Regions from separate parts of the Paenarthrobacter sp. A20 genome, predicted to be linked through region 3. Evidence: predicted binding sites of a transcription regulator. Region 3 holds the regulator's gene; each other region holds the start of a gene.
What was found. Region 3 encodes LexA, which represses DNA repair genes until DNA is damaged. Its sites were predicted from a motif close to TCGAACANNTGTTCGA; they were not measured.
Positions count from the first base shown of each region.

Region 1: J3D46_RS23565 (LexA family transcriptional regulator) is a predicted target of LexA. The motif match lies at 9,174-9,189, and genes of this name have one in related genera.
Region 2: J3D46_RS11890 (Y-family DNA polymerase) is a predicted target of LexA. The motif match lies at 7,460-7,475, and genes of this name have one in related genera.

Region 1 is NZ_JALJWH010000002.1:42,469-53,111, forward strand. Features, by position in the region: gene J3D46_RS23505 (hypothetical protein) at 1-128, opposite strand, end outside; gene dprA (DNA-processing protein DprA) at 190-1,098, opposite strand; gene J3D46_RS23515 (hypothetical protein) at 1,588-1,788, shown strand; gene J3D46_RS23520 (hypothetical protein) at 1,900-2,049, opposite strand; gene J3D46_RS23525 (DUF4192 family protein) at 2,233-3,216, opposite strand; gene J3D46_RS23530 (hypothetical protein) at 3,295-3,645, opposite strand; gene J3D46_RS23535 (hypothetical protein) at 4,241-4,591, opposite strand; gene J3D46_RS23540 (hypothetical protein) at 4,666-4,941, opposite strand; gene J3D46_RS23545 (hypothetical protein) at 5,015-5,452, opposite strand; gene J3D46_RS23550 (hypothetical protein) at 6,854-7,048, shown strand; gene J3D46_RS23555 (hypothetical protein) at 7,074-7,397, shown strand; gene J3D46_RS23560 (ATP-dependent DNA ligase) at 7,454-8,464, shown strand; gene J3D46_RS23565 (LexA family transcriptional regulator) at 9,204-9,635, shown strand; gene J3D46_RS23570 (Y-family DNA polymerase) at 9,628-10,643, shown strand, end outside.
Region 2 is NZ_JALJWH010000001.1:2,523,326-2,533,968, reverse strand. Features, by position in the region: gene J3D46_RS11915 (phospho-sugar mutase) at 1-574, shown strand, start outside; gene nirD (nitrite reductase small subunit NirD) at 580-942, opposite strand; gene nirB (nitrite reductase large subunit NirB) at 1,224-3,854, shown strand; gene cobA (uroporphyrinogen-III C-methyltransferase) at 3,864-4,898, shown strand; gene J3D46_RS11895 (uroporphyrinogen-III synthase) at 4,911-6,068, shown strand; gene J3D46_RS11890 (Y-family DNA polymerase) at 6,097-7,395, opposite strand; gene J3D46_RS24965 (hypothetical protein) at 7,593-7,721, opposite strand; gene J3D46_RS11885 (LexA family transcriptional regulator) at 7,855-8,286, opposite strand; gene J3D46_RS11880 (hypothetical protein) at 8,445-9,209, opposite strand; gene J3D46_RS11875 (ATP-binding cassette domain-containing protein) at 9,408-10,127, opposite strand; gene J3D46_RS11870 (dihydrofolate reductase family protein) at 10,159-10,643, opposite strand, start outside.
Region 3 is NZ_JALJWH010000001.1:2,771,611-2,782,253, forward strand. Features, by position in the region: gene J3D46_RS12925 (ATP-dependent DNA helicase) at 1-2,021, shown strand, start outside; gene lexA (transcriptional repressor LexA) at 2,109-2,852, opposite strand; gene J3D46_RS12935 (LysM peptidoglycan-binding domain-containing protein) at 3,198-3,557, shown strand; gene J3D46_RS12940 (histidinol-phosphate transaminase) at 3,636-4,754, shown strand; gene hisB (imidazoleglycerol-phosphate dehydratase HisB) at 4,801-5,427, shown strand; gene hisH (imidazole glycerol phosphate synthase subunit HisH) at 5,424-6,176, shown strand; gene J3D46_RS12955 (hypothetical protein) at 6,177-6,335, shown strand; gene priA (bifunctional 1-(5-phosphoribosyl)-5-((5-phosphoribosylamino)methylideneamino)imidazole-4-carboxamide isomerase/phosphoribosylanthranilate isomerase PriA) at 6,383-7,126, shown strand; gene J3D46_RS12965 (SseB family protein) at 7,126-8,046, shown strand; gene J3D46_RS12970 (MFS transporter) at 8,098-9,402, shown strand; gene J3D46_RS12975 (DUF1844 domain-containing protein) at 9,486-9,884, opposite strand; gene infC (translation initiation factor IF-3) at 10,290-10,643, shown strand, end outside.

The sequences.
Region 1 (10,643 bases), on a different contig from region 3:
GCGGTGCCTCCGCCGGTTTGTTCGACGTGAAGTTCCAGGCCTTCGGCTTTCATCGCGTCCACCAGTTCACGCGCGGGAAACCATGCGATCTCTTCGGCGGCCTGTTGGGTTTCGGGGCTTTCAGTCATGGTTCTGTCTCCTTTACAAATGGGGCGGTGGCCGGGACGGGCGTCCCGGCCACCGGTGGGTCTAGCTGGCGAGTAGTTCGGCCAGTTCTGCGGCGTCGGAAACCAGGGCCGCCGTGCCTTCTTTCAGGAGCCTGTGGCAGCCTGCCGAGTTCGCGCTGTGCACGCTTCCGGGTACTGTCGCTACATGTCGGGCAATGGTTTCGGCGTGGTGCGCGGCGTTCAGTGCGCCGGAACGCCACCGGGCTTCGACAACACAGGTGACCCCGGCGAGGGCGGCAATGATGCGGTTCCGCTGCAAAAAGCGGTGACGCGTAGGCGCGTTTCCCGGGGGCTGCTCTGAGACGATCAAACCGTTGGCCCTGATCGCGGCCGCGAGGTCGGCGTTGCCGGAAGGGTAAACCCGGTCAAGGCCTCCGGCTGCAACGGCGATCGTCGCCGGTCCGGTGCCGGTAAAGCCAGCAAGCGCGCCACGATGGGCGTGCGCGTCGATGCCGTAGGCCAGGCCGGAGACAATGCAGATTCCACGCTGGGCCAGTCCATGGGCCATCTCACCGGTGACAGCTGCGCCGTAGCTGGTGGAATCGCGGGAACCAGTCAACGCGGCCGCGCGCTGTACCGCGGGGATCCCCTGGGTGATGTTCCCGACGTACCAAAGCCCATACGGGGCATCAGGCAGATCATCGAGGCCGACGGGCCAGTGTTCGTCACCGGGGATAAGGAAACCTCCGCCCAGTCGTTCAATGGTGGCCAGATCCCTTTCAGCGTCCACGTCAGGGATCCGCTGCGCCCAGCGGCGCAGCCCTTCGGTCAATTCCTCTTCGCCGATGTGGCGGAAGGTGTGGGGCGGTTGGGCTCCGGTTGCTACTCTCAGGGCCGCGTAGGCGCCCAAGGCGTCGACAAGCGCCCGGCCAGTGGAGTCCTGGGAATCGAAAAGACGAGTCAGGGCGGCGCGTGCAATGCGGTCGTTCATGGTGTTGCTCCTTCTTGTCCGAGAAGTTGGGTGGGGCGACAATTGGTGACCGGCCAGCTCCCCTCTCCCCCAGTTGTTTTTTGTTGCTGGCACGTAGTGCTCTACGGGGCCGACGGAGGCGACTCCTCCCGCCAGGGCGAGGCGCTGGAAATCTTCGAAAGGAAATAAGCGAAGCGCCGTCGAAGAATTCCAGGGCCGTAGGGCCCCGGAGTTTACGGAGGGGTCAGGAGCTTGAGCCGGAGCGGAACCGTATGATCCGCAGGACAGCCACAAAAACGTCGTAGACACACAGGACCGGGCACGGCGGAGCTCTGCGACGTCGGGACCGGGCCCAACAGCCGGCCACGGAGCGAAGCGCAGTGGACGCCCAAACGGGTGCGAGCCCCGCGAGCATGCTTGAGACAGCAACACGGGCCCCCGTCCCACACCGCTTTGAAATTCGGCCTTACGTTCACCAGGTCAAGTAGACCTAAAGTGAAGGACGTTGCCATGAATACTGAAAGCATCAGGCTGGAACTCTCCCGGATGACCGCAAGGGTTGAAGCGTTGGAGGATCAGCCGCTGTCCCGAATCGTTGCGGCGGCCAGGAGCGAGGCCAAGGCGATCAACCTGAGGATGGCCGAGTCCACGTTGCAGACCTGGGCCCGTGCCGTTCACTACGGCATTGGGTTCCGGTTCCATCTCCGCTGAGTGCGACTGTTCCTGTAAAGGCAGAAGAGCCGGCACCCTGGTGGGTGCCGGCTCTTCATGTGTTCCTCGGACAAAGGAAATCTGTGGTGCAGCGTCGTTGCTGCCGTGGTGCTAAAAGTCGTGGTGTTCCTGGGGGTGGGTGAAGTCCACCGGCCCCAGGGATTCATTGGCGGTAAGCAGCTGCAGCTCGATGACGTCTTCGAGGAAGCTGGCCCCTGGTGCGGGTTTGTCGTCCTCGGTCAGGATGTATTCGGTTCCCATGCTGGATCTCCTGGTGCAGTGTTCTCGTTGGAGTTCACTGTAGCCGTGGATCCTTTGCGTTGGCTGGTTGCCGCTGCGCCCGCGCCAGCGTCATGGCGGCCGGGGGAGCGCCAGCGGCGGAGGCCGCCCCGCTACCTGAGAGGGCCGGGCAGGACCGTTGCCAATCCTGCCCGGCCGTACCGGTTAGCGAATGGGGCGCTTGTAGGCGGTTTCTTGGTTCTTGGCCACTTCTGCGATGTAGACGCTGCCAATCAGGTCGTACAGCTGTTCGGCGAACCGGTAACCGTGCACGTCCTCGACGGCCAGTTTCAGGTAGCGCTCTGCGTGCTTTCCGTAGCCTTTGAGCCATTGCAGCCATCCCATGAGGGTGAGCATGGGTGCGCGCTGGCCTTCGGGGACGGCCTTCATCAGTTCGAACGCGATGGTTTCGGCGTGGTCCACGCGCTTCCAGTCGGGGCGGCCGTTGAACCTGCCCAGAATGATGTCAATGATGACGCCGTTGTTCGTGGTGATGGTGTCGGCCATGAGGAAGTCCCTGATGTAGTTGTCTTGGAACCATGCCGCCAGTTTCCGTGCGGTCTCGTGGTCCGGCATGCGGTCGGCGTCCAGTGCACTGTCCCATTCGCGGCGTGCTTCCTCGACGGATTCCTCCGTGCGGACGGGCACCTGTACCGGCTCAACCCATTTGCCCAGCAACGCCGGGTTGTAGACGTCCACGTTCGGGGCGCTTCCCATGAAGGTCAGGGTGGCGTTGGCGTTGCTGTCGGTGATCTGTTCCAGCGGGTTGCGCTCCGTGGTGCCGTAAGCGGCCCAGTGGGTGCTGGTGACGAGGTAGACCTTGCGGACGGGCATCCGTGCCGTGGCCAGTTCGTTGCCCAGGGCCGCGACGTGGGCGGCGTAGGGGAACCGGGCATCTGTGCTGGTTTCGTCGGTGTAGACGATGAGGTAGCAGGCCGTGGCGTTCTCGTCCTGCGCCGCGAGGCTGGTCACGGTCTGGGCGAAACCCAGCGGGGCCGCGTCCATGGGTGCATCCACGCGCAACGTGGCGCCAAGTGCTCCAACGGTGGCGGTCAGCACGACGAAGGATTCAGTGGGGGTTCCTCCGAGCAGGTGCGGGACGTAGGCCAGCAGGTCAGCGGGGCTGGTGAGGGTGAGTTTTTCAGTCATGATGTGTTGTCCTTCTTGTCCGAGAAAGTAAATGGTTGGGGTGGCCGGGAACGTCGGGTTCCCGGCCACCGTGGGCGGTTAGGCCGCTGGCTGGATCAGACGGGTATCGAAGAGTGCTTCGGCCCTGCGGATCAGGTAGTCCGGCACATCAGTGTCGTGGCTGAGTCCTGCCCTGCCCAGGAACACGGCGTTCCCGGTCACCGGCAGGTCGAGGCCGGTTTCGTGGAGCAGCTGCACCGCACGGACGTTCGACGGTCCGGTGGTTTGCGTTTCCGCGTTCAGGTAGACCTGCCAGTCGCCACGGGCGATGCATTCCAGTCCGCCGCCGACGATGATCTGAAGGCTCGCGTGCCGGGCGTCAACGCTGTGCACAGTGACGCTTTCGCTCAGCCGCGCCGGGACATAGAGCCCGATCAGGTGCTTCAACATGGTGTTGCTCCTTCTTGTCCGAGAAGTTGGGTGGGTGGGGCGACCAATGGTGACCGGCCAGCTCCCCTCTCCCCCCGTTGTTTTTGGCTGCTGGCGAAGCTTGCGGAGCTGTGGCCGACGGAGGCCTGTCTACCCTTGGGCAAGGTGTGGGAAATTCCCGGAGGAAATAAGCGACGCAGGAGCGCCGTAGGGACATTTCCTGCACCGCAGGCCCCGGAGCCTGCGGAGGGGCTAGAAGGGGTGGAGCGGACACATAGAATCCGAAGGACAGCAGCCAAAAACGTCGTAGACAGCAGGTGATGACGGGCAGGAGCTCTGCGACGGACCGGCAGCACCCAACAGCCGGCCGCGCCAGCGGACGCCCGTCAACTGGTTGAAGCGCAGCGAAAACCAGGGCGAGCCCCGCGAGCCTGCTCCTCCCCTGGCCATCCCGGATCCGCCCAGGTCAATCCCCTGCATGGGCTTGCCGCACGCACCAGGTGAGCAACACCGGCCCCGTTGCGGGAACGGCGGTTCGTCGCCGGCAACCACCCACCCAAGCGGCCACCTGCGGCGGACCGCCCGCCCATACAAGGCGAACGGCCCACCCTCCGGTCTACTCGCAGCGGTCGTGGAGCGGGATGGCTCCGTATTGCCCGGCCGCGCGGCGGAATCGTGAGTCGCTGCTGAAGATGAACGTGCCGCCGAACATGTACCACGGGGCGGGTTCGTCCTCTGGGGCGACCGGCTCGGCGTGGATCACGGTTTCGCGGTCGAAGCTCTCGTTTTTGACGAGCCGGACGGCGGGCCGTTCCTCGGTCGCTTCGAAAACGGGGTCGATGCCCTCGCCGATGACGGTTACCTCCATGACGCGGGCGGAAATGCCCTGATTGGAGAAGTCCGTGCCCAGGGCGTCGCGGTAGATCAGGGCGGTGATGCCTTTGGGGGTTGTGGTGGCGTTGCTCATGTGCTGGCTCCTTTGAAGTGGTGGGGATGTGCTGCCCGGCTCTGGCCGGGCAGCACATCGGTTCTCGGTTCCTGCTAGAGGAACGTGGGGCGGTGTTCTGCGGCGAACAGGACGGCCACGGCTTCGTTGTGCCAGTCCAGTGCCGCGTATTGCCGGGTGGTGGTCAGCTCGCCGGGGTTCACGCTGGCCCCGGTGGTGACGGCTGCGGCCATGCCGCGGATGTGCGCGGCGAGGTCTTCGGCACCTGTGGCGCTGTAGGCCACGGGGGACTTCTCGATGATTGCGGCGAGGGTTTCGAGGAAGACCACGGCTTGGGCCGGGCTGTTGGTGATGCTGCGGTTTTCGGTCATTGTTCCTGGTCCTTTGCTGGTTCGGTGCCTTGCCGGGCGGTGGGGGTCCGCCCGGCAAGGAGTCAAGGGGCTGTTAGGCGGCGGCTGCTGGTTGGAACGTGGGCGGGATGCGGTAGCGGCTGGGTAGCTCTGCGGCGGCTTCGGGCAGGTCTTCCGGGCCTTGGGCTTGCCCGTTCTTCCAGTGGGAAAAAGCCTCTTCGGTGATCGCGTCCCAGAAGCGGGCTTTGGTCCGGTAGAACGTCGTTTTCACGTCCCCCTCGCAGTAGGTGGCCATGCCGAACAGGTTGCCGATCGCGTCGGCGGTGCGGGTTCCGGCAACCATGACGTAGGGCCACTGGCCGAGGTCCCAGCCGTCGCATCCCCAGTTGGGGATCACTACCCAGCCGTGTTCTGAGATGAGTTCCATCCAGTCGTAGCCGTCGTTCATGTGGTAATCCACGAGTACGGGCACGTCGTGGATGGTTTCGCCGGTGTCCTCGGTGGTGATCGTCTGGACGCTGATTGCGTTCATGGTGTTGCTCCTTCTTGTCCGAGAAGTTGGGTGGGTGGGGCGACCAATGGTGACCGGCCAGCTCCCCTCTCCCCCTGTTGTTTTTGGCTGCTGGCGAAGCTTGCGGAGCTGTGGCCGACGGAGGCCTGTCTACCCTTGGGCAAGGTGTGGGAAATTCCCGGAGGAAATAAGCGACGCAGGAGCGCCGTAGGGACATTTCCTACACCGCAGGCCCCGGAGCCTGCGAGGGGCTAGACGGGGTGGAGCGGACACGTACAATCCGAAGGACAGCAGCCAAAAACGTCGTAGACACAACAGGACCGGGCACGGCGGAGCTCTGCGACGTCGGGACCGGGCCCAACAGCCGGCCACGGAGCGAAGCAGAGTGGACGCCCAAAAAGGGGTGCGAGCCCCGCGAGCATGCTGGCCCTAAGGGGCTAGGCTGGCCTCAATCTTTAGGATGGGATACCTGAACCGTGGAGCTACTCATTGGAAGTGTTGTTGCGGGAGTGGCCGTACTTATCGGTGTTCTCGTGATCGTAAAGCGCAAGGCGCTCAGCAAGTTGATGGAAGGCTCTCAGCAAGCAAGGTTTGTTAAGACGGGCACCAAGTTGATGGGTCGGCCAGAGCCTGGGTACATGGTCGTTGTCGGGCTATTTGCCGTCCTCATTGGAGTGGCGATAGCGATTGTGTTGTTAACCCGCTGACTTCGTAGGACGGTTCATTCGGAGTCCGAAGGGCGACCCGGCCCGGTAGGGCGGGCCGCCGTGTGGCAGGCCCGCCCCGGATCCGGCTTAGCTTTCGTCTTCCTTGGGGACTTTGGAGGTGGCGCGGTACGCCAGGATCGCCGCTCCCAGTGCTGTGAGCGAGAGAACGAAGTTCACGATGGTCAGTGGATCCATGAGGTTTCCTTATCGGTGAGTAGGACTTAGTCTGAGAAGGAGCCGGTGGCCGCAACCAAAGCGGTCACGACCACCGGGTTTCGTAGCTACACCTACTTCCTTGCTTTACGCTTGCGCTTCCGAGTTCCAGCTCGGGAGCGTTTGCTTGTTAAGCGCGCGTTCCGCATGGAGAGTAGAGCGATGACAGCTGTCATCAAGCTCACGACCGAAGTCGCGAGCTTGATCGCTTCGTCGATGCTCATGTAGCCACCTCCTTCCTGCCCCGCCGTGCGAGGCCCCCACTGGTCCAGCCGGTCGAGGGTGGGCCGTCAACCCCGAAGAGTGACCGGGGAATCCCGCGAAATAAGGGAGCGCAGCGACCGCGTGGGATTGCCCGGTTGCGTGGGTTGACGGGTCGGGCCCCCGGACGGCTACGATCAGTGGCCTTGTACGGAGAACAACCCAGCCACATGTAAGGCCAAGAAATGCTTTTACAGTCCGAAGCGCAGCGAAGGTCCGTTCTGGCCTTTAGGCTGGGGCCATGGACAAGAAGAACGCAGCGCTGATCTGGGCGCTATTGGGGACTGGCTTCCTTGTGTACGGCCTCTACTGCGCCCTGACCACCGGCGGCACCTGGTACCTCATTGCCTCCGCCGTGATCCTGATGGTTTCCGGCGTGGTCTGCCTTGGTAGCGCGGTTCAGATTATGCGCCGCCCGGATCAGCAGCGCTACTAGACAGAGCGACACCCAAAGGAGCAGCATGCTTGGTTTTAAAGTGAACGTCCAGAACGAGGACAAGAGCGCTGAGTTGGAGATCCAGGGCTTCCTGGATCCGGAGACGGCCGAGGGTTTCGCGAACGCAGTTCAGGAAACCCTGGAGATGTGCGTGGAAGAGTACGACGAGATCACCGGTTTCGAAGTTGGCCGTCCCGGCCCCATGGAAGCCCGCGATGATGTCCCCGAAGCGGATATTGAATACTTCATCGATCAGATCACCATGTCTGTCATGAATCCCGAACCGGAGAACCTGATCAAGGGCGAGTCCCCCGTGCGGTTCGCTGTTGAGCACCCCGTGGAGTTGTAACCGGGCGCCACTTCTATGGCCGGCCGCACGTACCGGCACGAACAGAACGGGATCCCATGAGCGAGTCCATCCCGCGGGCACTGCAACCACCGGTTGCTGTTGCCCTGGCGAAACTCGTCAAGAGGTTCCCCGGACCCAATGCCCTCCCGGGCGGGATCTGGGCCGAACCGAAATGGGATGGCTACAGGACGATAGTTCTGAGTGATTCTGAAGGGGTGACCCTGTGGAGCCGGCAGGGCAAAGAACTCTCCCGGATCTTTCCTGAGCTATGCGCAGCTGTACGGGCCCAGGTTCCGCCCGGCGTGGTGCTGGACGGTGAAGCGGTCATCTGGAACGGGGACCGGCTGGACTTCGAAGCGCTGCAACGCCGCATGGTCAGCTCCAGGACGGCTCTGCCGGCCTTGGTTCACGAACTGCCGGCATCGTTCGCAGCCTTTGACGTGCTGGCCGTTGCCGGGCAGGACATCCGGGGCGTCCCTTTCACGGGCCGCCGGCAGCTGCTCGAGGAACTGGCCCGGTGCTGGGCCGCCCCTTTGAACCTCTCCCCCACCACCGCGGACATGGACTTAGCGAAGACGTGGTTGAAGGACCTGCCAGCCACAGGGGTCGAAGGGCTGGTTTTCAAGGGGGGATCCCAGCCCTATGACGCCGCTAGGTCCTGGTTGAAGCTGAAGACAAAAAGCACGTTCGATACGGTCTGCGCAGCCGTCATAGGCCCGATAACGCAACCGCAAGCCATCATCACCGGATTGCCGGTGGGTGGGCAGCTGCGGATCGTGGGCCGGTCAACCGTCCTTTCCACACGGGCGGGGCGTGATCTGGGCCGCCAGCTCCGCCCGGCCCTGCCAGGGCATCCCTTTCCCGACGAGATCACCGAAACCTCGCTGAACAGATTCAGCAAAGACAAAGACCCGGTCCACCTGACGCTGATCGAGCCGATAGTGGTTGAGATATCGGCCGACGTCGCGTGGACCGGCAAATCCTTCAGACACCCCGTCGGATACGTCCGGGTCCGTCCAGAGTTGGATCCCGATGAGGTAGAACTCCCGCCGCATCTGAAAAGGTAGCTCCTACCAGCCTGCGGCAGTTACATGGCTGGTCTCTTGTTCGGGCGGCACGGACGGACTTGGTTCGACGGCAGACCCCGGCGGAAGCCAAGTAGGGGGCTTGGGTGGCGCCCTTGAAAAACGAGTACCAACTACTCGTGTGCAGGACCAGGGAGAGGTCTTCAATTGAGTCAGCGGATTAGTGGCAGACGGCGATAATCCCCCATTTCGCCGATCAATGCCTCAGTAATCTGCCGGCAAGGCCGGATAGCGGTACCCAGAAGCCTGTCCGGCCTTTCGCCTGTCCTGACTCAACGCCGTGACCGTGGAAACGCGGCACGCTTCCGGAGACCTCGGACCGAAGTCTTCACAGAACCCCGGGCCTTCTTTCTGGCCAGGTTCCATTCCGTGTCTCTATGGGCGTCTCTACGAGCGGCCCGCTGGGCTCTTCTCTGGGCCCGATCGAGGCGGAAGAGCATGAAGAAAACGAAGCCAATCCACAGGATGGCGGCCCCCAGAACCATGCCCATCAGAACCAATGGCTGCATACCTGCAACGTACCCCGGCCGGGGTGACCTAACCGCCCGTAATGGCCGTGGTGGACGGGTTGTGCCCACTGGGGGCAGGTGGAGCCCTCCGCACAGCTCAAAGCTGTCCCCTATTGGCGTGCAAGCCGTCCATGCCGCCCCTAGGGCGGCTATCGTGTCGGTCCCCCTGGAGTACAGTTAACCCGAACATATATTCGAATAAAGGGTGTGTTGTGGGCGTGATAGTTGGCCCCCGTGTGATAGACGCGGGACTCTCTCTGGTGACGGTTCAGCTGTCACCGGTAGCGGTGGCCGCCGGCTATCCCTCGCCCGCCCAGGACTACTTTGACGGACGGATCGATCTCAACGCGCACCTGATCAAAGACGTGACCAGCACCTTCATCGTCCGGGTCACCGGCCAATCCATGGAACAAGCCGGGATCAGCGACGGGGACGAGCTGATCGTTAACCGGGCACTGGAACCGAAGGACGGTTCCGTAGTCGTCGCCGTCCTGGACGGGGAACTAACGATCAAACGGCTGCGGATCACACCCACAGGCGTGATCCTGCAGGCCGACAATCCACGCTTCCCTGATATTGAGGTTCCGGCCTTGTCGGAACTGACGATCTGGGGCGTGGCCACGAGGTGCCTGCACCATGTCTAAGCCCGCGGTGATGCGCCGGATGCAGGAAATCGCGCACGTGGACGTCAACTGCTTTTACGCCTCGGCCGAGCGCGCGTTCAACCCTGCTTTGGAGGGCAAACCGGTCATCGTGCTCTCCAACAATGACGGCTGCGCCGTCACCCGCTCCCCAGAAGCGAAGCGCCTGGGCATTGTCATGGGCGATCCGTGGTTCAAGCTACGGCCACGGGCCAAGGAATGGGGGCTGGTGGCCCTGTCGAGCAACTACGAGTTGTACGGGGACATTTCCGCCCGGGTCATGGAGCTGCTGGGTCGCTACTCAGCCTGGCTTGAGGTCTACTCCATCGATGAGGCGTTCCTGGGCGTCAAGGGCGAACCGGACGAGCTGCTGGCCCTGGGCCGGGAGATGAAGGCCGCGTGCCGGCGGCACGTCGGCGTGCCGGTCTGCGTCGGGATCGCACCCACGAAGACCCTTGCCAAGTTGTGCAACAAGTGGGCGAAGAACAACCCTGCCTTCAACGGTGTCTGCCGCTGGGAATCAGTGCCGGCAGCCCAGCGCGAAGCGCTGATGGCCAAGCTGTCCGTGATCGAAATCTGGGGCGTTGCCACCAGATTGACCAAGCGTCTGAACGCGATGGGGATCTTCTCAATCCTGGACCTGACCCGGGCGAACCCGGTCGCGATCCGGGACAAGTACTCCATCGTCATGATGCGCACCGTGCTGGAACTGCAGGGCACCCCGTGTATTCCGATGGAAGAGGAACGGATCGGCCGGGACCAGCTGATCTTCTCCCGGTCCTTCTCCACACCGATCACCACAACGGCAGGGTTGCGGCAGGTCATGAGCGTGTACGCGCAAATGGCCTCCGCACGTCTGGCTAAACACGGCCTGCAAGCGAAAGTGTTGACGGCGTTCGCGGCGACGTCGCACTTCAACCCAAACGAAAAGTCCTTCCCCTCGGTCTGCCTGGCGCTGCCGATGCCCACCGCTGACCCGGTGTTGCTGACGAAGGCCGCCCACGCGCTGCT
Region 2 (10,643 bases), 250 kb from region 3:
TGCGCACGAGGAAACGCTCACGGGATTCAAATGGATTTCCCGGGTTCCCGGCCTCACCTACGGGTACGAGGAAGCCCTGGGTTACTGTGTGGCGCCCGAACTGGTGCGCGACAAGGACGGCATTTCCGCAGCAGTCCTGATCGCCGAATTGGCCGCCGCCGCCAAAGCTGAGGGCAGGACCATCTTCGACACCCTTGATGACCTGTACCTGGTGCACGGGCTGCACGCCAGTGACCAGTTGAGCATCCGGGTGGCAGACCTCGGGTTGCTCGACGCCATGATGAACCGCCTGCGGGTCAACCCGCCCGAAGCATTCGGAGGCTCCGCCGTCGAGGTCTTCACCGACTTGGCAGAAGGAAGCCAGGCCCTGCCGCCCACGGACGGTCTGCTGTATGTGACCCGGGACCTCACCCGCGTGATTATCCGTCCCAGTGGCACGGAGCCCAAGCTCAAGTGCTACCTGGAAGTCATCCAGGCCGTTGAGTCCGCGGCCGAACTGCCCGAGGCACGCCAAGCAGCACGGACCTCCCTGGACGATGTCCTTAGGGATGTCCGCGAAGCATTGGGTTTGTAGGAGTCCTAGACTTCAACTTCGATGAAACCGTCCACCAAACGGGTGGCGAAGACGGCGAGCGTAAGTTCCGGGTTGGTGAAGCACTCCCCGGTTTCGAGGTCGTAGACCTCCTTGTGCAGTGGCGACGCGATGGTCGGCCTGCTGCCTCGGGATCCGATGATGCCGCGGGCCATGACGTTGGCCAGCGTTGCAGGATCCTGCTGTGCCACAGCGAAGACCTCGGTGGGCGCGGTGCGGAACAGGGCAACCTGGCGTCCGGCGATCAGTGCCGCTTCGCCCCAGGCCACTTCCAGTTCTGCCACCGGGCAAACACGCTGCCACGTGGCGGTGGTGGTCAGGTCCTCGGCACGGTCCAGAATTACGGTCATTTCAGCCCCTCTCACTGTGTCCGGGTGCTGGCATTTCCACCGTCACTCCCCCGGACCGGGCCACGCTTGCGGCCACTCCTCCACGCTAGGGCGGGGGTGTTTCAACAGGGGTGCGCGTTTGTGTCCAACGCGTAAAAGAGACCTCACGCCCCCGGAAATGCGTTCGTGATGCAGAAGTTAAGATCACGAAACATAAGGGAAACTGAAGCGAAACTGCCCGTCCCTAGGCTGGAACCACAAGTTGCGGAGATCCGTCTGCAACATCTGCGAAAGGCCCACCAGTGACCGGACACACTTCAAGTACAGAGAACCCGCGCCGCATCGTCGTCGTCGGCGGCGGTCCCGCTGCCCACCGTTTCACCGATGCCATGGTCAACCGGGGACTTGAAGGTTGGCAGGTTACGGTGCTGACCGAAGAGGCCCACCTCCCTTATGACCGAGTGGCGCTGAGCAAGGCCCTCACCGAAACCGACGTGGACCTCACCCTGGGCGAGGCATCGATGTGGGACCACGAGGCCCTGACCCTCAAGACCGGCGAGCGCGCCGTCAAGATCGACACGGTTGCCAAGAGTGTGCTCACGGCCGCCGGCAACAAGTACGAATACGACCACCTGGTGGTTGCCTCGGGTTCGGATGCAGCCCGGCTTCCCATTCCCGGCGCCGAGCACACCCACGTTTACCGCACGCTCGAAGACGTCTGGACCATTAACAAGGCCATCGCCGAGCTCAGCGCGAAGCTGGGACGCAAGGTCAACGCAGTCACCATCGGCGGCGGCCTGCTGGGGCTTGAGTCCGCGGCCGGTACCGAGCAGCTCGGTGCCACTCCGGTGGTCATCAACGGGTCGCCTTGGCTCATGAACACCCAGTTGGACGAAGGCGCAGGCCAGGCCCTCGGTCGGCTGATTGAAGCCAAGGGCTTCGAGGTCCACGGTGGCGTCTTCCCTTCGGAGGTTGTTACGGACGACGACGGCAACGTCACCGGAGTCCTCATGGCCGACGGCCGCACCATCGACGCCGACCTTGTCATCGTGGCTATCGGCGTCAAACCCCGCGACGACCTTTTCCGCGCGGCAGAAGGCGAAGAGCAGCTCTTCAGCTTGGGCCAGCGCGGCGGTGTGGTCATCAACGATTTCTGTGCTACCGAAGTGGACGGGATCTGGGCCATCGGTGAGGTGGCCAACTTCGAGGGCATGTGCTTGGGCCTCGTGGCTCCCGCCAACACCATGGCCGAGATCGTTGCCGACCGCCTGCACGGTGGCGAAGCGACCTTCCCGGGCTTTGACACTGCCACCAAACTCAAGTTGTCCGGCGTTGATGTTGCCAGCTTCGGTGACGCCTTCGCCCGGACCGAGCACTCCCTCGAAATCGTTTACGCCGACCCCGCCCGCGGCGTTTACCAGAAGATCGTCACCACCGATGATGCCAAGACCCTCTTGGGCGGCATTTTCGTCGGCGATGCTTCCCCCTACATGAGCCTCCGCCCGCTCCTGGGCCGCGAGCTCTCCGCCGAACCCGGTGCCTATCTGAGCGCTGCCGGCGGTGGCGAGGCCCCGGAGACCGAGCTCCCCGATGACGCCATCCTGTGCTCCTGCAACAACGTGGCCGCCGGAACCATCCGCGACACCATCAACGGTTGCGGCGCCTGCGAAGGCGACGCTCCTGTGCAGGAACTCGGCGAACTCAAGGGCTGCACGAGGGCCGGTACCCAGTGTGGATCGTGCGTCCCCATGCTCAAGAAGCTCCTCGAAGGCGAGCTGAAGAAGTCCGGCATCGAGGTCTCCAAGGCACTCTGCGAGCACATCAGCCTCTCCCGCCAGGAACTCTTCGACGCCATCCGCGTGCTGGAACTGACGTCCTTCGAAGAGATCATGGCCAAGTACGGCACCGGTGCGGGCTGCGATATCTGCAAGCCGACCATTGCCTCCATCCTGGCCAGCCAGCACTCCGCCTATGTCCTGGATGCCGGACGTGGCTCGCTGCAGGACACCAACGACCGCGCTCTGGCGAACATGCAGAAAGACGGCACCTACTCGGTGGTCCCCCGCATCGCAGGTGGCGAGATCACGCCCAAGGGCCTGGGCGTCATCGCGGCCGTTGCCGGGAAGTACAACCTCTACACCAAGATCACGGGCGGACAACGCATCGATATGTTCGGTGCCCGCCTTGAGCAGCTCCCGGACATCTGGAAGGAACTGGTGGATGCCGGTTTCGAGTCCGGACAGGCGTACGGCAAGAGCCTGCGCACGGTGAAGTCCTGCGTTGGATCCACGTGGTGCCGCTTCGGTGTCCAGGATTCCGTGGCGATGGCCATCGCACTGGAGCTCCGCTACCGGGGCCTCCGCAGCCCGCACAAGCTGAAGATGGGTGTCTCCGGTTGCGCCCGCGAATGTGCGGAGGCCCGCGGCAAGGATGTTGGCGTGATCGCTACGGCGGACGGTTGGAACCTGTATGTCGGCGGTAACGGTGGCGCCACCCCGGCCCACGCCCAGCTGCTCGCCAAGGATCTGGACGACGAAACCCTTCTGAAGTACATCGACCGCTACCTCATGTACTACATCCGCACCGCCGACCGCCTGCAGCGCACCGCTCGCTGGCAGGAGGAGCTTGACGGCGGCATCAAGCACGTCGAGGAGGTAGTGGTCAACGACTCCCTGGGCATCGCCGAAGAGCTTGAGGCAGCCATGGCCAAGCACATCGACACCTACGAGGACGAGTGGGCTGAGACGTTGAAGGACCCGGAGCGCCTCCGCCGTTTCCGTTCCTTCGTCAACGCTCCCAACCAGAAGGACGAATCCATCTCCTTCGTTCCTGAGCGGGGCCAGATCCGTCCGGCCACGAACGAAGAAAAGGGCGGTGTGCTCATTGCCTCCACCATCCCGGTCCGCAGCGAAACCGTCGGCGCAGAAAACTAGGGGTCTCCCATGCAGCTCACCATCGATCTCACCGGCCGTGACGTCCTCGTCACGGGGTCGGACAAGTCCGCCCGCCAAGCAATCCGCCGCTACCAGAGCGCCGGTGCCCATGTGTACCGGCTGAGCACCCCGGAGGGTGTGCCCGGCGACGGCCAGCTCCCCGAGCGCCCGTTCCTGGTGGCAGTAGTGGACGACGGCGGGGCTGGCTGGCTGCCGCTGGTGGAACGCTGCCGCGACGCCGGAATCCCTGTTGCGTTCGAGCCCGCCCCGGGCGCTGAGGGCCACGTCACCCTGGTAGGCGGAGGCCCGGGGGCCCTGGACCTGCTGACGGTTGGTGCCATCGACGCCTTGCGGGATGCCGACGTCGTGTTCTATGACCGGCTGGCTCCCTACCAGGAACTGGCCGACCTGACCTCTGCCGAGCTGGTGGATGTCGGAAAGCAGCCTGGCCTCCACAAGGTGACTCAGCGTGACATCGAGAAGCTCATGGTGGAAGCTGCCCTGCTGGGTAAGAACGTGGTCCGACTCAAGGGCGGCGATCCATACGTGTTCGGCCGCGGAGGCGAGGAAGTGGCCGCCTGTGTTGCGGCCGGCGTCCCGGTACGGGTGATTTCCGGTGTCACCAGTGCCATCTCCGTTCCTGCAGCGGCAGGGATCCCGGTGACACACCGCGAAGTGAGCCACATGTTCACCGTGGTGTCCGGCCACGCCCCGTTGACCGAGAAGGAGCACACCCACCTTGCCGGCCTTGGCGGCACGATCGTGGTCCTCATGGGTATCGGCACCCTTCCCCAGCTGGCGGCAGGCCTGCGTCGGGCCGGGATGAATTCGGACATGCCCATGGCCGTCGTTGAACGTGGCTACCGTCCGGGACAGCGCACCACCATCGCTGATCTGGGTACGATCGAAACTGCAGCCACCGGCTGCAGCAACCCGGCCGTTCTGGTCATCGGCGAGGTGGTCCGGGTGGCTGAAGCCAACCGCAATCATGCTGAAGCATCCGCTGAACTGAGCCGCCTCGCGGCTTCGCTCCTTGAAGCCTGAAGGTAAGAACACATGACTGTTGCACGCGCCCTCGAAGTCCACGACGCCACCGCCGCTCCGGGAGTATCCGAAGCGGCCGATGCGCCGCTGGATGGCTTCCGAATCGGCGTCACCTCGCACCGCCGTTCCCGTGACCTCATTGAGGCATTGGAGCGCCGCGGTGCGAGCGTGTTGCACGCCCCCGCTTTGAAGATCGCTCCTGTGCAGGAAGACATGGTCCTCATCGAGGACACCCGCACCATCATTGCGGCAAAGCCGGACATTTGTATCGCCACCACGGCTTACGGAATGCGCCGCTGGTGCGAGGCCGCGGACTCGTTCGGCATCGGCGAGCAACTCCTGGAAGCCTTGTCCGCTTGCCGCATGTTCGTCCGTGGCCCCAAGGCCCGCGGTGCCGTGCGCGCTGCCGGTCTTGCCGACGTCGGAATCAGCAGTGACGAAACCACGGCCACGCTGGTGGACATGCTGCTGGCCGAAGGCGTTCGTGGCAAGACCGTGGCCGTGCAGCTGCACGGATACACCGACGTCCGCCAGCTGGAGCGGCTCCGCATGTCCGGCGCCACGGTCCTGACCGTGACGCCATACCGCTGGGTGAAGCCCGACGGCGAGGACAAACTGCCGCGCCTGATCGAAGCCGTGGTGGGCGGGAACCTCGATGTACTGACGTTCACCAGCGCCCCCGCGGTGGATGCCATGTGGAGCACCGCTCACGAAATGGGCCTCTACCGGCAGCTCATCGAAGCCCTTAAGGGGCCGGTGACTGTTGCCGCGGTGGGGCCGGTCACCGCACAGCCACTGGTCGACGCCGGGCTGACGCCCCTTATCCCCGACCGCTACCGGATGGGTGCCTTGATCCGCTTGGTGACGGAGCACCTGTCCCTGAACCACGTGCGCCGTTTGGAAACCAAGAGCGCAACGATCGAGCTGCGTGGGCGCTGCCTGCGGATCAACGGTGAGGTGGTGGACCTTGCACCGGCCCCCCTCCTGCTGCTGCGGGCCCTGCTCGGCGCGGGCGGAGCCGTATTGTCCAGGGAAGCGCTCTCGGACCTGTTGGACCTGCGTGGCTCCGTGCACGCCCTGGACATGACAGTCAGCAGGCTGCGGTCCTCGCTGCCGGATGGCAAGCTCGTGGAGACCGTCGTGAAGCGCGGTTACCGGCTGCGGGCGTAGGTCCTCCGCTTCCTCGTCCCCTGCCACGCTACGCCGCCTTCACCAGGGGAAGTTCGTCCCAGTTGGTGGTGTAGCGGGGGCTGAGCATGTCCCGTTTCATGGACCAGTCCGGGCCGCCCTTAATGCCGGCGTGGCCCAGGCCGATGGAGCCCCGGCCATACCGCTTGCTGACTTGCTCCAGCAGGGGGCCGATGCCGCGCTCCTCATGACGGTTCTCGAAGATCTCCAACGGTTTCTGGTTGCCGCTGGGACGGAGGTCCGTGACCATGATTCCGGCTTTGGCATACTTCACGCCTTCCTGGATTTTGGGGACCAGCGCGTGTGCGGCCTTGGTGAGGAGCACGGGGTCCGACGTGGGCATGGGCAGCCTCACGGTGACCGTGGGAAAGGACTTATCGTTCGGGTTGTAGACGGACGTCGCGGCAAACGCTGTTAGGAGCTTGGCCTGAAGATCGTGCTTGGCCAGCCTGGCACTGGCCATTTGACCGTAGACGCTGAGCACCTGCCGCAGCTGGTCCGTCGTCGTAATCGGTGTGGAGAACGAGCGGGAGAAGATCAGTTGGTCCCGGCCGACTCTCTCTTCCTCCATGGGAATACAGGGCGTGCCTTGGAGTTCCAGGACGGTTCGCATCATGACAATCGAGAACTTGTCCCGCAAAGCAATCGGGTCGGCGCGGACCAGGTCCAGGATTGAGAAGATTCCCAGGGCGTTCAGGCGCTTGGTAAGCCGCGTTGCCACACCCCAGATTTCAATGACGGACAGCCGTGCCATGAGAGCTTCGCGTTGGGCTTCGGGGACCGAGTCCCAGCGGCATACGCCGTGGAAGGCTGGATTGTGCTTAGCCCATTTGTTGGCGAGCTTGGCCAGGGTCTTGGTGCGGGCGATTCCGACACAGACCGGAACCCCCACATGCCGTTGGCAGGCTGCCTTGATGGTGCTTCCCAGCTCCAGCAAGTCCTGCGGTTGTCCCCTGACTCCGAGAAACGCCTCGTCAATGGAGTAGACCTCCTGCCATGCCGAGTAGCGGGCCAGGAGCTCCATGACCCGGGAGCTGATGTCGCCGTACAGTTCATAGTTGCTGGAGAGCGCTATCAGCCCCCATTCCTTGGCCCGTGGGGCGATCTTGAACCACGGCTCCCCCAGCCCAATGCCCAGCTTCTTGGCTTCCGGCGACCTGGTCACGGCGCAACCGTCATTGTTGGACAACACAATCAATGGCTTGCCCTCCAGCGCGGGGTTGAATGCCCTCTCCGCCGACGCATAGAAGCAGTTGATATCCACATGGGCAATCTCTTGCATTTGATGCATGAGAGCTGGCTTGGACATCATTCTCCTTGCGTTCGCCACTAGCACGCATGCCCGCAATCATCACGCAGGACACCCCATGCATTCGAATATATCTTCGAATGCATCAACTGTACCGCCGACCGGCGACAAGAAACCGCGTTGCAGCAGCGACCGAACTCCGCCCACAACATCAGCTCCAGTTCGATATCAACCTGCCGCTGATCACACCGCTTGGGTTAGTCGTGGGCGGGTTCGCCCCTGACTTGGTGGTCGGCGTGGTTGATGGTCTCCTGGATGAGCCGGAGTTTGGCGAGTTGCCAAAGAAGGTTGAGGCGGGTCGGTTCGGCCAGCATCCGAAGTGTCACGGCTGCGCTCTCGAGCAGTTCCGGCCCGGACTGACACCATCGAAGAGTAGACCCATCCTTCAAGTGCATATGTCGCGTATGTGCACTCAAAGATAGAACGGATCAACTCGGGGATCAGCGGGGGCGGCGACAGCTAGATGTGATGCAGGCACGTGGTTGCCACGCCCCAGATGGTCAGCTCAGACATTGCCGGCACGCGAATGTCCGGGTACTTGGGATTGTCCGCCTGGAGGATCACCCCTGAGGGCGTGACGCGGAGCCTCTTGATGGTCAACTCACCGTCAAGGACAGCCACGACGACGGACCCGTCCTTGGGCTCCAGCGCCCGGTTAACGATCAACTCGTCCCCATCGCTGATCCCGGCACCCTCCATGGATTGCCCCGTCACTCTCACCACGAAAGTGCTGGTGACATCCTTGATCAGGTGCTCATTGAGATCGATCCTGCCGTCAAAGTAGTCCTGGGCAGGCGATGGATACCCTGCCGCCACCGGGATTGGAGCCAGCAGTACCGACATCAGGGAAAAGCCCGCATCTATCACGCGGGGGCCGACGATCACGCCCACAACACACCTTTATTCGAATATATGTTCGATACTTGAGTGTACAGCGGTTGGCGGACATTGTTCGATCTCCACCCGAAACCTACCCGCGGAACCGTGAAATCGCGGGCCGGAGATGGCATGGCTGCTGGTCCCCGCCGGGGCGGGGAAGGCAGATAGAGCTATCCGCCGGTTCCCGGCCGGGCTGGTGCTGTGATCTCGCGCGCGGGCAGGACGGCGGCGTCCAGGATGGTACGGTTCCCGAGCGGCCGTTCGAGATCGACAGCGAAGGGCGTCGCCGGGTTTCCCTGACAGGTGGCCCACTGCGCCCCGGCGGGCTGCACCCCCAGGACGACCTCGACCGTGGACTCTGTTTCGACGAGCTTGACGACGTCAATCCGGCCTTCGGCGTTCTTCCCGGAGTTGCAGTCGAACTCCGTGACGAGGAGAGCCACGCGATCGGACTCAGGGGCCGGCGGCAACGAGGGATCAAGAGTGACTGCGCCGGCTCTCAGCTCGCCAAGGTCCAGCGTGGGCGTGCAGGTCGATGACTCGACGACCGCCCATACCGGTTTACCTGGTTCCGATGCCATGGAGTGGGTGGAAATGACGATATACATGTAGTCGCGGACATCGCCGTGGCCGTGATCCTGGGGAGCTGCGAGTTTGTTCATGAGCATCACACGATCGCTGCTCTCCTGCGCAATCAGCCAGGTGACCGGGTCAAAAGCCGTGACCCCACGGCCGGCGAGAGCCGGGGCGGCCTCCGGGCCGAGCTCGCTGGCCGGTCGTGGATTGTCCAGCGCCTGACGCGAAACCTCGTTGCCTTGGCACAGCACAACTTCCGGTCGGATTTCCGGGGTTGGGCTCCCGGCGGACGGCAGGCTGGCAGACGGCAAGCCGCCGGCCGGCTGTCCGAGCGATGCGCACCCCGTTCCCAACAGCATCAGGGCTCCGCAGGTCAATGTAAGGCGTGGTGCTGCTCTCAATAGTTTCCCCATGCCGCCAAGGCTACGCCGCTCACCGGACGGGACCCATCACCGGACGGGACCCATCACCGGACCAGACCTCATCATCGGGCAAGCCCCGCCCATTCGCGAACCTCTCCGGTCACTTTCCCGGCGCGTTGGCCACGTGAGGTGGCGTCAGATGTGCCGAAGATACCTCTGAGGTGCGTCCAGGAATGACCGCCAGTTAGCAACAAGATCAAGATCTTCCCAGTCGCGTGCCCGCAGGCCCCAAGGCCCGACTTCCAGGATCCGGGCGCCCGGAAGGGCCGCCAGAAGAGGTGAGTGAGTGGACATGATGACCTGGGAATCTCCGTGGGACAACAGGTCCTTCAGAACACTGAGAAGGCTGAGGCAACCGCTGAACGACAAAGCCGACTCGGGCTCATCGAGCACCCACAATCCGTGCCCCTTGAATCTGTCCAGCGCCAATTCCAGGAATGACTCGCCGTGGGACATGTCGTGGAATGGGATGTCCCCGGATGTGCTCGGGTTCATCTCGAGGTACGTGAAGAATCCGTGCATGGTTTCGGCCCGCAGGAAGTACCCCCGCCGGCTGGCACCGGCATTCCGGACAAGCTGCAAGTGGTCGGCGAGGACGGATTCGCTGGACCTGGTGGTGTGCCGTGCACCGGTGGAACCGCCTTCCGGCGACAGACCGTAAGCCAGGGCGATGGCTTCCACCAGGGTCGATTTGCCGGACCCGTTCTCGCCAATCAGGATGGTTGCTGAGGTCAGGTCGAGGCCCTCATCAAGCACCTGGGCAACAGGCGGCAGCGCTGCCGGCCAGCGACCGCGATCAAGAACGTTTGCAGGGTCCTCAGCAACCCGTCGGATGGGGTAGGTGTGGAGGGGCATGCGCCCATTCTTGCAGTCACCGAATCTCCGGCTAGCGAATCACGCGGTACCGTACGTGCGTCACGAGCCCGGTCCCCCGTACGTCCACCGGCTCCAGGCGGACGTCCCCGAGTCCATCCAGCAGCCGCTCGCCGCCGTCGAGAATGACCGGCGAGATGTGGAGCCTCAACTCGTCCATCAGCCCCGCCGAGAGGAACTGCCGGGCCGTCTGCGCTCCGCCGGCGATGGCCACGTCCTTGCTGCCGGCAGCTTCCCGGGCACGGTCCAGTGCAGCCTCAATACCATTGGTGACAAAGTGGAACGTCGTGCCGCCCTGCAGCTCCAAGGGCTCCCGCTCATGATGGGTCAGGACGAAGACGGGCGCATGGTAAGGAGGTTCCTCACCCCACCACCCGCGCCAGTCCGCGTCCCAAGGGCCGGCCCCTGGTCCTGCGTACATGTTCCTGCCCATGATGTAGGCGCCCGCCTCCAGGATCCCGGCCACTTCGGCTGCGTTGGCTTCACGTTCTTCGAACT
Region 3 (10,643 bases):
GAGAGAAAGCCACCCTCGAGCTGTTGGATCGTGCTGTCGCCGGCATGGGCGGTCAAAGCCGTGCCGGCCAGCACGAAATGGCCAAACATGTCACCCGGGCGATTGAAACCGGGGAGCACCTGCTGGTCCAGGCAGGAACGGGAACAGGTAAGTCTTTGGCGTACCTGATTCCGTTGATCGCGCATTCCATGGACAGCAACAAACCGACGCTCGTGTCCACCGCCACCTTGGCACTGCAAACCCAGATTGTTGGCCGGGATCTTCCCCGGCTGTTGGAGACCATCAACCCTGCCCTTGAACGACCCGTCAACGTGGCGCTCGTGAAGGGCAGGGCCAACTACGTCTGCCGCCAGAAGCTGGAAGGTGGGTTCCCCAGCGAAGAGCCGTCCGAGGGGCAGCTGTTTTCCTTAGGCGAGGACACCAGCGTGCCGCACTTCGCGGCATCCATGGGCGGACCGCAGTCACAGCTCGGCAAGGAAGTGGTCCGCCTCCGCGAGTGGGCCGAAAAGACGACCACCGGCGACCGTGACGAACTGATGCCCGGCGTCACGGACCGTGCCTGGCGGCAAGTCTCTGTGACCTCCATGGAGTGCCTCGGCGCGCAGAAGTGTCCGGTGGCTGAAGAGTGCTTCAGTGAGTTGGCGCGGTCCCGCGCGGGTGAGGCCGACGTCGTCGTCACCAACCACGCCATGCTTGCCGTCAGCGCCTTTGAAGGGCTGGCTGTGTTGCCTGAGTATGACGTCGTGGTGGTGGACGAGGCACACGAGCTGCAGGATCGCGTGACCGGCGCGGTCTCGGGCCAGTTGTCTGTGGCCATGGTTCATGCCGCGGCGTCAAGCGCACGCAAGCACACCGCCATCACGGTGGATGCCCTCAACGCTGCGGCGGAGCGCCTGGACATGGCCATCGCAGGGGTGCCCAACGGGTTGCTGGCCAGTGGGCTCAACGACGAACAGCTTGACTGCCTTGACCAGTTACGCGATGCGACCCGCGCGGCGCTCTCAGATTCCAAGACCGACTCTTCCAACGCGGTCGACGGCGGCAGGCAGCTCGCTCGCTCACGGCTCATGCTCATTCTTGAATTGTGCGAGCGGATGCTGGCCGCCAAGGAGAACCGGGAAGTGGTCTGGTTTTCCCGCAACAGCACCTTCGACCCCCAACAGGGTTACTCGCAGCCTGATGAAACGGCACCGGCACTGATCAACATCGCGCCACTCAGCGTCGCGGGACGGCTGCGCGAAGGCCTCTTCGCGGGCCACACCGTGGTGCTCACCTCCGCCACGCTGGCGATTGGCTCTGCCTTCGAACCGGCGGCTGGAGGTCTGGGCCTCATCGGCGACGGCGCCCCGAGCTGGACCGGGATTGATGTTGGATCGCCCTTTGATTACCCCAAACAGGGGGTGCTGTATGTTGCGAAGCACTTGCCCAAGCCGGGGCGTGGGACCTCGCCCGAGGCTCTCGATGAGCTCGAAGACCTCATCCGGGCATCCGGCGGGGGAGCGCTTTGTCTCTTCTCTTCGCGGCGAGCTGCCGAAGAAGCCGCCGACGCCATGCGGCTGCGCCTTGACATGGACATTCTCTGCCAGGGCGAATCCACCATGGCTGCCCTTGTGAAGCAATTCGCAGATGAGCCGGACACTTGCCTGTTTGGCACCATGTCACTCTGGCAGGGCGTCGACGTGCCGGGTGGTTCGTGCCGTCTGGTGGTGATTGACCGCATTCCCTTCCCGCGCCCCGACGATCCCCTGATGACTGCCCGCTCCCGGGCAGTCGCCCAGTCGGGCGGGAATGGCTTCATGGCCGTGTCAGCAACGCATGCCGCCATCCGCTTGGCACAAGGCGCTGGGCGCCTTATCCGTTCAACGGGAGACAAGGGAGTCGTGGCCGTGCTTGACTCACGGCTGTCGACGGAACGCTACGGCGGTTTTCTGAGGGCTGCGCTTCCGCCGTTCTGGGCGACGACGGACAGGGCGGTTGTGCGCGGCGTGCTGGAACGCCTGGGCTCCGCCAAGGCCTCCTAGGTCCAACAATGCCTCGTGGGGCCAACAAAGCCTCCTGGGTGCGGCAAAAGCCGCCCAGGAGGCTTGGGGTACCTACCTAGTGGGCACCTACAGGGAACGCAGAACAGAGACAACCTTGCCCATGATGGTGGCTTGGTCGCCAAGGATTGGCTCGTATTGGGTGTTCTGGGGCAGCAACCACGTGTGGCCATCGCGCTGACGGAACGTCTTGACGGTAGCCTCGTCATCCAGCAGTGCGGCCACGATGTCGCCGTTGATGGCGTCGTTCTGGCGGCGCACAACAACCCAGTCACCGTCGCAGATGGCGGCATCAATCATTGAGTCGCCTGCCACCTTCAGCATGAACAGTTCGCCGTGGCCCACAAGTTGCCTGGGAAGGGGCAAGACGTCTTCCACTGCCTGGTCAGCCAGGATGGGGCCGCCTGCAGCGATCCGGCCCACCAGGGGAACCATGGCAGTATCGCTGGCGCTGGCCAGCTCCGTGACGGCAAGGCCACCCGCGCTGCGCAGCGTCGCAGGGGCTTCGACGCCGGGAATTGGTCCGCCATCCAACGTCAACGGCATCAGGACTTCCATGGCACGGGGACGCTTGGGGTCCCTGCGCAGATAGCCGAGCTTCTCGAGCTGGGAAAGCTGATGCGTGACACTCGACAAACTTGCCAGGCCGACGGTGTCACCGATCTCACGCATGCTTGGCGGATACCCATTGTCATTCACCGAGCGTTGGATGGTCTCCAGAATTTTTTTCTGCCGGACAGTCAGGCTCTTGGGACTCTTTTGAGGCTGTTGGCTCCGCAGGGGTGCCCCGCCGCCTGTGGCTTTCGCTGCCATGTTCGCCAGTGCCTTTCCATTCGCCCCGGAACGATCCAGGGGTGTCGGGTCTGCAAAAAATGTCAGACCCTCCTGTTCCACTGAAACAGTGCTGTTTCTTCACTCAAACGTAGGGCAGGCACAGGCGTTTATCAAACATTTGTTCTAGCGAGTCTCGACACCGTTCGTTGATAAGTGCTAAAAATGTCATAGCAAGGTTCGAATATGTGTTCTATAAACCCGAACCGGATGACGGATGTTCGAACAGAGTGTTCGAACATCCGGGATCGGGGGAGGGGAACACAAAGAATTGGCAGCCATGTACCGGAATCCGGCGCAAGGCAATAGCTCAGAAGGGCTCAGCTCATGTCCGCAATCACTACGTTCGCTGATTTCCGCACTACCCAGGCGCCGACGCGCCTGCGTCTTACCCGCCGGGGTCGGATGGTCTTCTTTGGCATCCCCGCAATGCTGCTGGTGGCTGCGCTGCTGAGCCTGGCCGGTTTCATTACGTCCCCTGCCAAGGCCTCGGACTCGCAGGCGCAGCTCCAGCCGCCGGTCGCGGTGACCGTGACGGTCCAGCCCGGGCAGTCGCTGTGGGGTATCGCCGGCGCAGCTGCTCCGGAGCGCGATCCCAGGGATGTCATCTCCGAGATCATTCAGCTCAACGACCTCCATGGTGGCCGGATCCAGCCCGGGCAGCGTTTGTTCGTCCCGGCAAGCTAGCGCGTTCCACCGTGGCTGGATCCGGTGGCGCGGCGTCACAGTTACTCGGCAGTCCCGGTAGCCCCTTAAACTGTCTTGGTGAGTGACCAGCTTGAGCGACTAGACCGACTACCCCTCCGGACCAACCTGCGTGGACTGAGCCCTTATGGCGCACCGCAGCTTGACGTTCCTATCCTGCTCAATGTCAACGAGAACACTCATGGCGTTCCCGCGGACGTCCAGGCGGCCATCACGGAAGCCGTTGCCGCCGCGGCCACGGGGCTGAACCGCTACCCGGACCGGGAGTTCACCGAACTGCGCGAGTCCTTGGCCGAATACCTTGGCCACGATCTCACCCCGGACAACATTTGGGCAGCCAATGGTTCAAATGAGGTCCTGCAGCAGATCCTCCAAGCATTCGGCGGACCCGGTCGGAAGGCACTCGGATTCCCGCCCACGTATTCGATGTACCCCCTGCTGGCCAGTGGCACGGATACCGAATACGTACGCGGAGTCCGGGCAGAGGACTACGGCTTGGATGCGGCGTCGGCGGCAGCGCAGGTTCGTGAAACAGGAGCCAACATTGTGTTCCTGTGCTCGCCCAACAACCCCACCGGAACAGGCCTGGGCCTGGATGTTGTTGAGGCCGTTTACGAGGCCGGGGAGGCCAGCCAGGCCATCGTGATCGTCGACGAGGCCTATCACGAGTTCGCCCACGACAACACGCCAAGTGCCCTGACCTTGCTGCCCGGGCGCGAGCGTCTGATCGTTTCCCGCACCATGAGCAAGGCCTTCGCCCTCGCGGGCGCCCGGCTGGGCTATATGGCCGCAGCACCCGAGGTTACAGACGCCATCAGGTTGGTCCGCCTCCCGTATCACCTGTCGGCTGTTACTCAGGCAACTGCCCTGGCGGCCCTCAACCACCGTGAGGCCCTCATGGCCGACGTCGAGGACATCAAGGTCCAACGCGACCGCATCGTGACTGAACTCCTGCGCATGGGTCTCAAGCCTTCAGCCTCGGACTCCAACTATGTGTTCTTTGGCGGGCTGGTGAACCCGCACGCCATCTGGCAAGGCCTGCTTGACGCGGGTGTGCTGGTTCGCGACGTCGGCATTCCCGGACACTTGCGGGTCACCGCAGGGACCGAGCCGGAAACCACGGCCTTCCTTGAGGCGCTGGAAGCACTGCTGGACGGCCAGCCGCCACAGCGCGCCTAAACTTGTCCATAGACCCAACCCACTCTTCGTGTATAAGGACGTCCCAATGAGCGAAACCGGCGCCACGCCGTCCGCTGCCCGCACCGCGCGCATGGAGCGCACCACCAGTGAATCCTCCGTCCTGGTGGAGATCAACCTGGACGGGTCCGGTGTCTCGGACATCAGCACCTCTGTGCCTTTCTATGACCACATGTTGACCGCGCTGTGCAAGCACTCGTTGATTGACATGACCGTCAAGGCCACTGGCGATACCCACATCGATGCCCACCACACGGTGGAAGACGTGGCCATTACGTTCGGCGAAGTCCTGCGCACTGCTTTGGGCAACAAGGCCGGCATTCGCCGCTTTGGCGAAGCTACGGTTCCCTTGGATGAAGCCCTGGCCCACGCCGTCGTGGATGTTTCCGGTCGGCCCTACCTGGTGCACGGCGGCGAGCCCGCGGGCCAGGAATACCACCTCATTGGTGGCCACTTCACTGGGTCTTTGACGCGCCACGTTTTTGAAGCCATCACCTTGCACGCCGGAATCTGCCTGCACATGAACGTACTGGCGGGCCGCGATCCGCACCACATTGTGGAAGCACAGTTCAAGGCTTTTGCGCGGGCACTCCGTGCAGCGGTGGAATCCGACCCCCGGGTCGAGGGCATCCCCTCCACGAAGGGGGCACTGTGAGCGGCCAGGTCCTCAAGGACGGCGCGGTGGCCGACACCATCGCTTCGGTGAGGCCCGAGTCGCCGGAAGGCAAGCCAACTGTCACCGTGCTCGATTACGGTTCGGGCAATGTTCGGTCCGCTGTCCGGGCGCTTGAGCGTGCCGGTGCCCACGTAGTGTTGAGTTCCAAGCCGGAAGACGTCCTCAACGCCGACGGACTCGTCGTTCCCGGGGTGGGCGCGTTCGAGACCGTCATGAAGGAACTTAAGGCCGTGGATGCGATCCGCATGATCGGTCGCCGGGTGGCCGGCGGGCGCCCTGTGCTGGCCATCTGTGTCGGCTTGCAGGTCCTTTTCGAGGCCGGGGTTGAGCACGGCACTGAATCTGAAGGCATGGCAGAGTGGCCAGGCAAAGTGGAGTTGCTGCCTGCTCCGGTTGTCCCGCACATGGGTTGGAACACCGTGGACGTTCCCGAAGGTTCCAAGCTTTTCGCCGGGGTGGAGCAGGAGCGCTTCTATTTTGTGCACTCCTACGGTGTCCAGGAATGGAACTTCGATGTTGTGCAGCCCCGCATGGCCCCGCCCCAGGTGACATGGTCCGAGCACGGTGCACGCTTCATTGCTGCAGTCGAAAACGGCCCGCTGTGCGCAACGCAGTTCCACCCCGAGAAATCAGGGGACGCCGGGGCGCGGCTGCTGCGGAACTGGGTGGACGGGCTGAAAAAGCCCGGCACGCCAGGTGTGGCAGCATCTGGAAGCGGTGCCGCCTAGATGTGGTCTGTTGTCCTCATGGGCCTCGCCGGTGTGCTGGTGGGTGGCGGCATTTCCTTCCATCAGCAGAAGAAGCCCCGCTGGGTTTCCATCTCCTTCTACGTGCTGGCGGGCATGTCCCTGCTGGCCGCCTATCTCTTGACGCTGCCCGGTACCTGAACCGGTCACTCGAATAACCGCGCCACCCTCGAACTCCAAGGACCCACATGACCACCTCCTCCCAGTCCGTTCTGGAACTCCTGCCCGCCGTCGATATTGTTGATGGCCAGGCAGTCCGCCTCCTGCAAGGAGAAGCCGGCTCGGAAACCAGCTATGGAACACCGCTGGAAGCAGCGCTGAACTGGCAGAACGCAGGCGCCGAATGGGTTCATATGGTGGACCTTGACGCCGCTTTCGGTCGTGGCAACAATGCCGACCTCATCAGTGAGGTTGTCTCACAGTTGAACGTGAAGGTGGAACTGTCCGGCGGTTTGCGCGATGACGAATCACTGGAGCGTGCCCTGGACCTTGGCGTTGCACGCGTGAATCTCGGCACGGCAGCGTTGGAGAACCCCGAATGGACCCGCAGGGCCATCGACCGCTTCGGTGACAAGATCGCCGTTGGTCTTGATGTCCGCGGTACTACGCTCGCCGGTCGTGGCTGGACGAAGGAAGGCGGGGACCTCTGGGAGGTCCTGGCCCGCCTTGAGGATGCCGGCTGCGCCCGCTACGTCGTCACTGACGTCACTAAGGACGGCACCTTGCAGGGACCGAACGTGGAACTGCTGCGCCAGATGGTGGAGAAGACCGGAAAGCCTGTTGTGGCCTCGGGGGGAATTTCAAGCCTTGAGGACCTCCGGGTCCTGCGTGAACTTGTCCCAATGGGCGTGGAGGGTGCGATCGTGGGCAAGGCTCTTTATGCCGGCGCCTTCACCCTGCCCGAAGCCCTGGACGTTGCCGGTCGCCGCTGATGTCCCAGGATGCCGGACACCCGCACGGAAGCCACGGCCACCATGGCGCCGGCAGCCGGCACCTGCCGGGCCACATCGCCGCAGCGTTGGCCGGTGCCGGGGGAGCGACTGACTCTGCCGGGCAACCGTGGGCAGGCCGGAGCCTGACGGGAGACGACGCAAAGATCCACAACTTCGAGGACGACGACGGGACGGCGGACGCCGGTTACCTCGCCGCCATTGCCGGGCTGGTCAACGGGACCGGAGGCGAGGCCGAAGTAGTAGCCTCACTCGCCACGGCGCGGGTTTTCGTTCCGGTTGTCGCCCAGCTCGCCGAGGAAGCCGACGGCGTTGACGGACTGCATGCCGACAAGCAGGCCGATATGGCTTTGGTCACACTCACGGCGCCCGACGGCCGTAAGGCCATGCCTGTCTTCACCTCGGCCGTAGCCCTCGAAGCGTGGCACAGCGATGCCCGTCCCGTGGCCGTTTACGCGGCCCGTGCGGCCCTTTCAGCTGTCTCCGAAGGCGCGCAGTTGTTGGTTCTGGATCCCGGCTCGAACTTCACCTTCGTGGTTCGTCGCCCGGCAATGTGGGCACTCGCCCAACAGCGGGACTGGACGCCGTCATACCTTGATGATCAACTGGAGGCTGCTCTCGCTTCCACGGTGTCAGCCTTCCGGACTGTCCGTCGGCTGGAGACCCAACCGGGCGCCGGCGTTGCGTCCTTGACGGCTGACGGCCGCACGGTCTCCGGTGGTGGGTCGGGCCCGGAGCTGCGGGTGGTGCTCTTCCTCGAAGACGGACTGGATGCCGTGGCTGTGCAATCGTTGGTTGCCCAACTCAACGAGGTGTGGGCACGGATGGATTCCTTCGCTGAAGGCGTTGACTCCATTGAAGTTAAATTGCAGCGTGCGGCGCAGGAGCCTGGGCAGCACTAACGGCAGTTCCGGTTCCCCGGTCTGCCCCGGGGGAACAAGAGGATTTTGCCAGTGAACTTCGCTCTCTACAAAGAGATGCTGTCCATCCGCCCTGTCAGGCGCCTGTTGGTGGTGGGCATGATCGCCCGCATCCCGCATTCCGCGGCGGGCGTGCTCCTGACGTTGCACATCGTTCTAACCCTGGGCCAGGGCTACGCCGCCGCTGGTGCGGCGGCAGCTGTGATGACGATCGGCATGGCCTTGGGCGCGCCATGGCGTGGTCGACGAGTGGACACGGTGGGGCTGAGGAAGGCCCTGATCCCGTCGGTCGTCTCTGAAACCGTGATCTGGTCCATCGTTCCGCACGTCTCCTATGAGTGGCTGCTGCCGCTGGTCTTCGTCGGCGGGCTCTTCACTTTGCCGATCTTCAGTGTTGTGCGTCAGTCGTTGGGTGTCATGGTGGAGGGGGAGCAGCGGCGTTCGGCGTTCGCCCTCGATTCCATCGCAACGGAACTTGTGTTCATGATTGGCCCGGCTGTTGGTGCGATCGTTGCCACCAGCGGTTTCTCTGCGATCGGCCTGACAGCGGTGGGCATTTCGGTCTCCGTGGCGGGGCTGTTCCTGATGTGGTTCAACCCGCCCACGCGAAGTGACGTGGCCTGCACGCCGCAGGAGTCCGCTGAGCGGGCTGCGGCAGACCTGGTTGCGGCTGAAGCTGCGATGGTGGCTTCCGCGCCGGCCCATGTCCAGGAGGCGGCCTCGGAGATGGCCTCGAATACCTCACGCGGTTCAGCGCTCCGTGACCGCGTCGCGAGGAACTTCACCTGGTTCACAGTATCCGTGGCCGCATTGTTCGCGGTGGCCGCGGGATCGGGCATGGTGCTCAGTGGGTCGGACGTGAGCATCGTTGGGCTGCTGGAGCGTGGTGGGCACGAGAATGAAATTGGCATCGTGTTCTTCTTCTGGTGTGCCGCGTCCGTGGTGGGCGGACTCATCTACGGATCTATGAAGCGTTCGATTTCGCCCATGCTGTTGCTGTTGGGCATGGCCGCACTGACTATTCCCATGGGCTTCGCACAAGATACGTGGACCTTGGCTTTCCTGTCGCTTCTGCCGGGCCTGTTGTGCGCACCCGTCTTGTCCGCATCGTCGGAGAAGGTTGCCGACCTCGTGGACGAGGAACGCCGAGGCGAAGCCATGGGCTGGTATGGCTCGGCCCTGACGGCCGGCGTCGCGCTGGGCGCCCCCTTGGCAGGTGTTTTCATCGACGCCGTGGGTCCTTCCGCTGGCTTCGCGGCCATCGGCTCAGCTGGCGTCGTCCTCTGTATCGCGGGCCTGGTACTTACGTCCATGCGTCGACGGGCCGCCCGCGTCTGACTCGGCAAACTGGTGGAAAACACGACGGCGGGTCGACCATGTGTGGTCGACCCGCCGTCGTTTGATTCTTTCGGCAGTTGGCGCTAGTTCACCGGACCGGTGAACTTTTCGCCCGGGCCCTTGCCTGGTGCATCCGGAATGAGCGAGGCTTCGCGGAAGGCGAGCTGCAGTGAGCGGAGGCCGTCGCGCAATGGACCGGCGTGCTGGGAGCCGATTTCCGGGGCGGCAGCGGAGACCAGGCCGGCGAGGGCCGTGATCAACTTGCGGGCTTCGTCGAGGTCTTTGAGGTCCTCGGCGTTGGGATCATCCGCCAGGCCGACCTTGACGGCAGCAGCACTCATCAGGTGAACGGCGCCGGTGGTGATGACTTCCACGGCGGGAACTTCAGCGATGTCGCGGATCTGCTGGGAAACCCCCGTGTCGGCGGCAGGATCGGCGTCTTCGCTGTAGGCGTTGCGGGAATTGCTGTCTTCAGTGCTCATACTGGTAAGCTTGTCACAGACCGACTGGAAGTCGTTATTCACAGTGATCAATCACAGTGAACATCAGCAGTAATGCTCCCGCCGCGTGCAATGTGCGCTTGGCGGGTTGTTTCTGTAGAATTGTCTTTCAGTTTGCAAGCGGAGTTCTCTCCCACCCGCGTCAGCCGTTTCCCTTCAGGGACGTGATCCCTTTCGGGACAAGAGGTTGCCGGGTACCTGGTCGGACACTTGGGTGGCACAGCCACGCAGAGTGCGTACTTCCCGCAAGGGGAGTCAGCCGACCGTTGAGGCCTTCGATTGCACCAGCAATTGGGGGCCTTCTCTATTTGCCGGTGAAATTACCACAACCACAGGAGCTTTAACATTAGCGAGCCAAGAATCAATGAGCGTATCCGCGTCCCCGAGGTGCGGTTGGTCGGCCCTGCCGGCGAACAGGTAGGAATTGTCCGCATCGAGGACGCACTGCGTCTTGCTGCCGAATCCGATCTCGATCTCGTTGAAGTTGCCCCGCAGGCTAAGCCTCCTGTTTGCAAGTTGATGGACTTCGGCAAGTACAAGTACGAAGCCGCAGTCAAGGCCCGCGAAGCCCGCAAGAACCAGACCAACACGGTTCTGAAGGAAATTCGCTTCCGCCTCAAGATCGACAAGCACGACTACGAAACCAAGCGCGGCCACGCACTTCGCTTCCTCGGTGCCGGTGACAAGGTCAAAGCCATGATCCAGTTCCGCGGCCGTGAGCAGCAGCGTCCCGAAATGGGC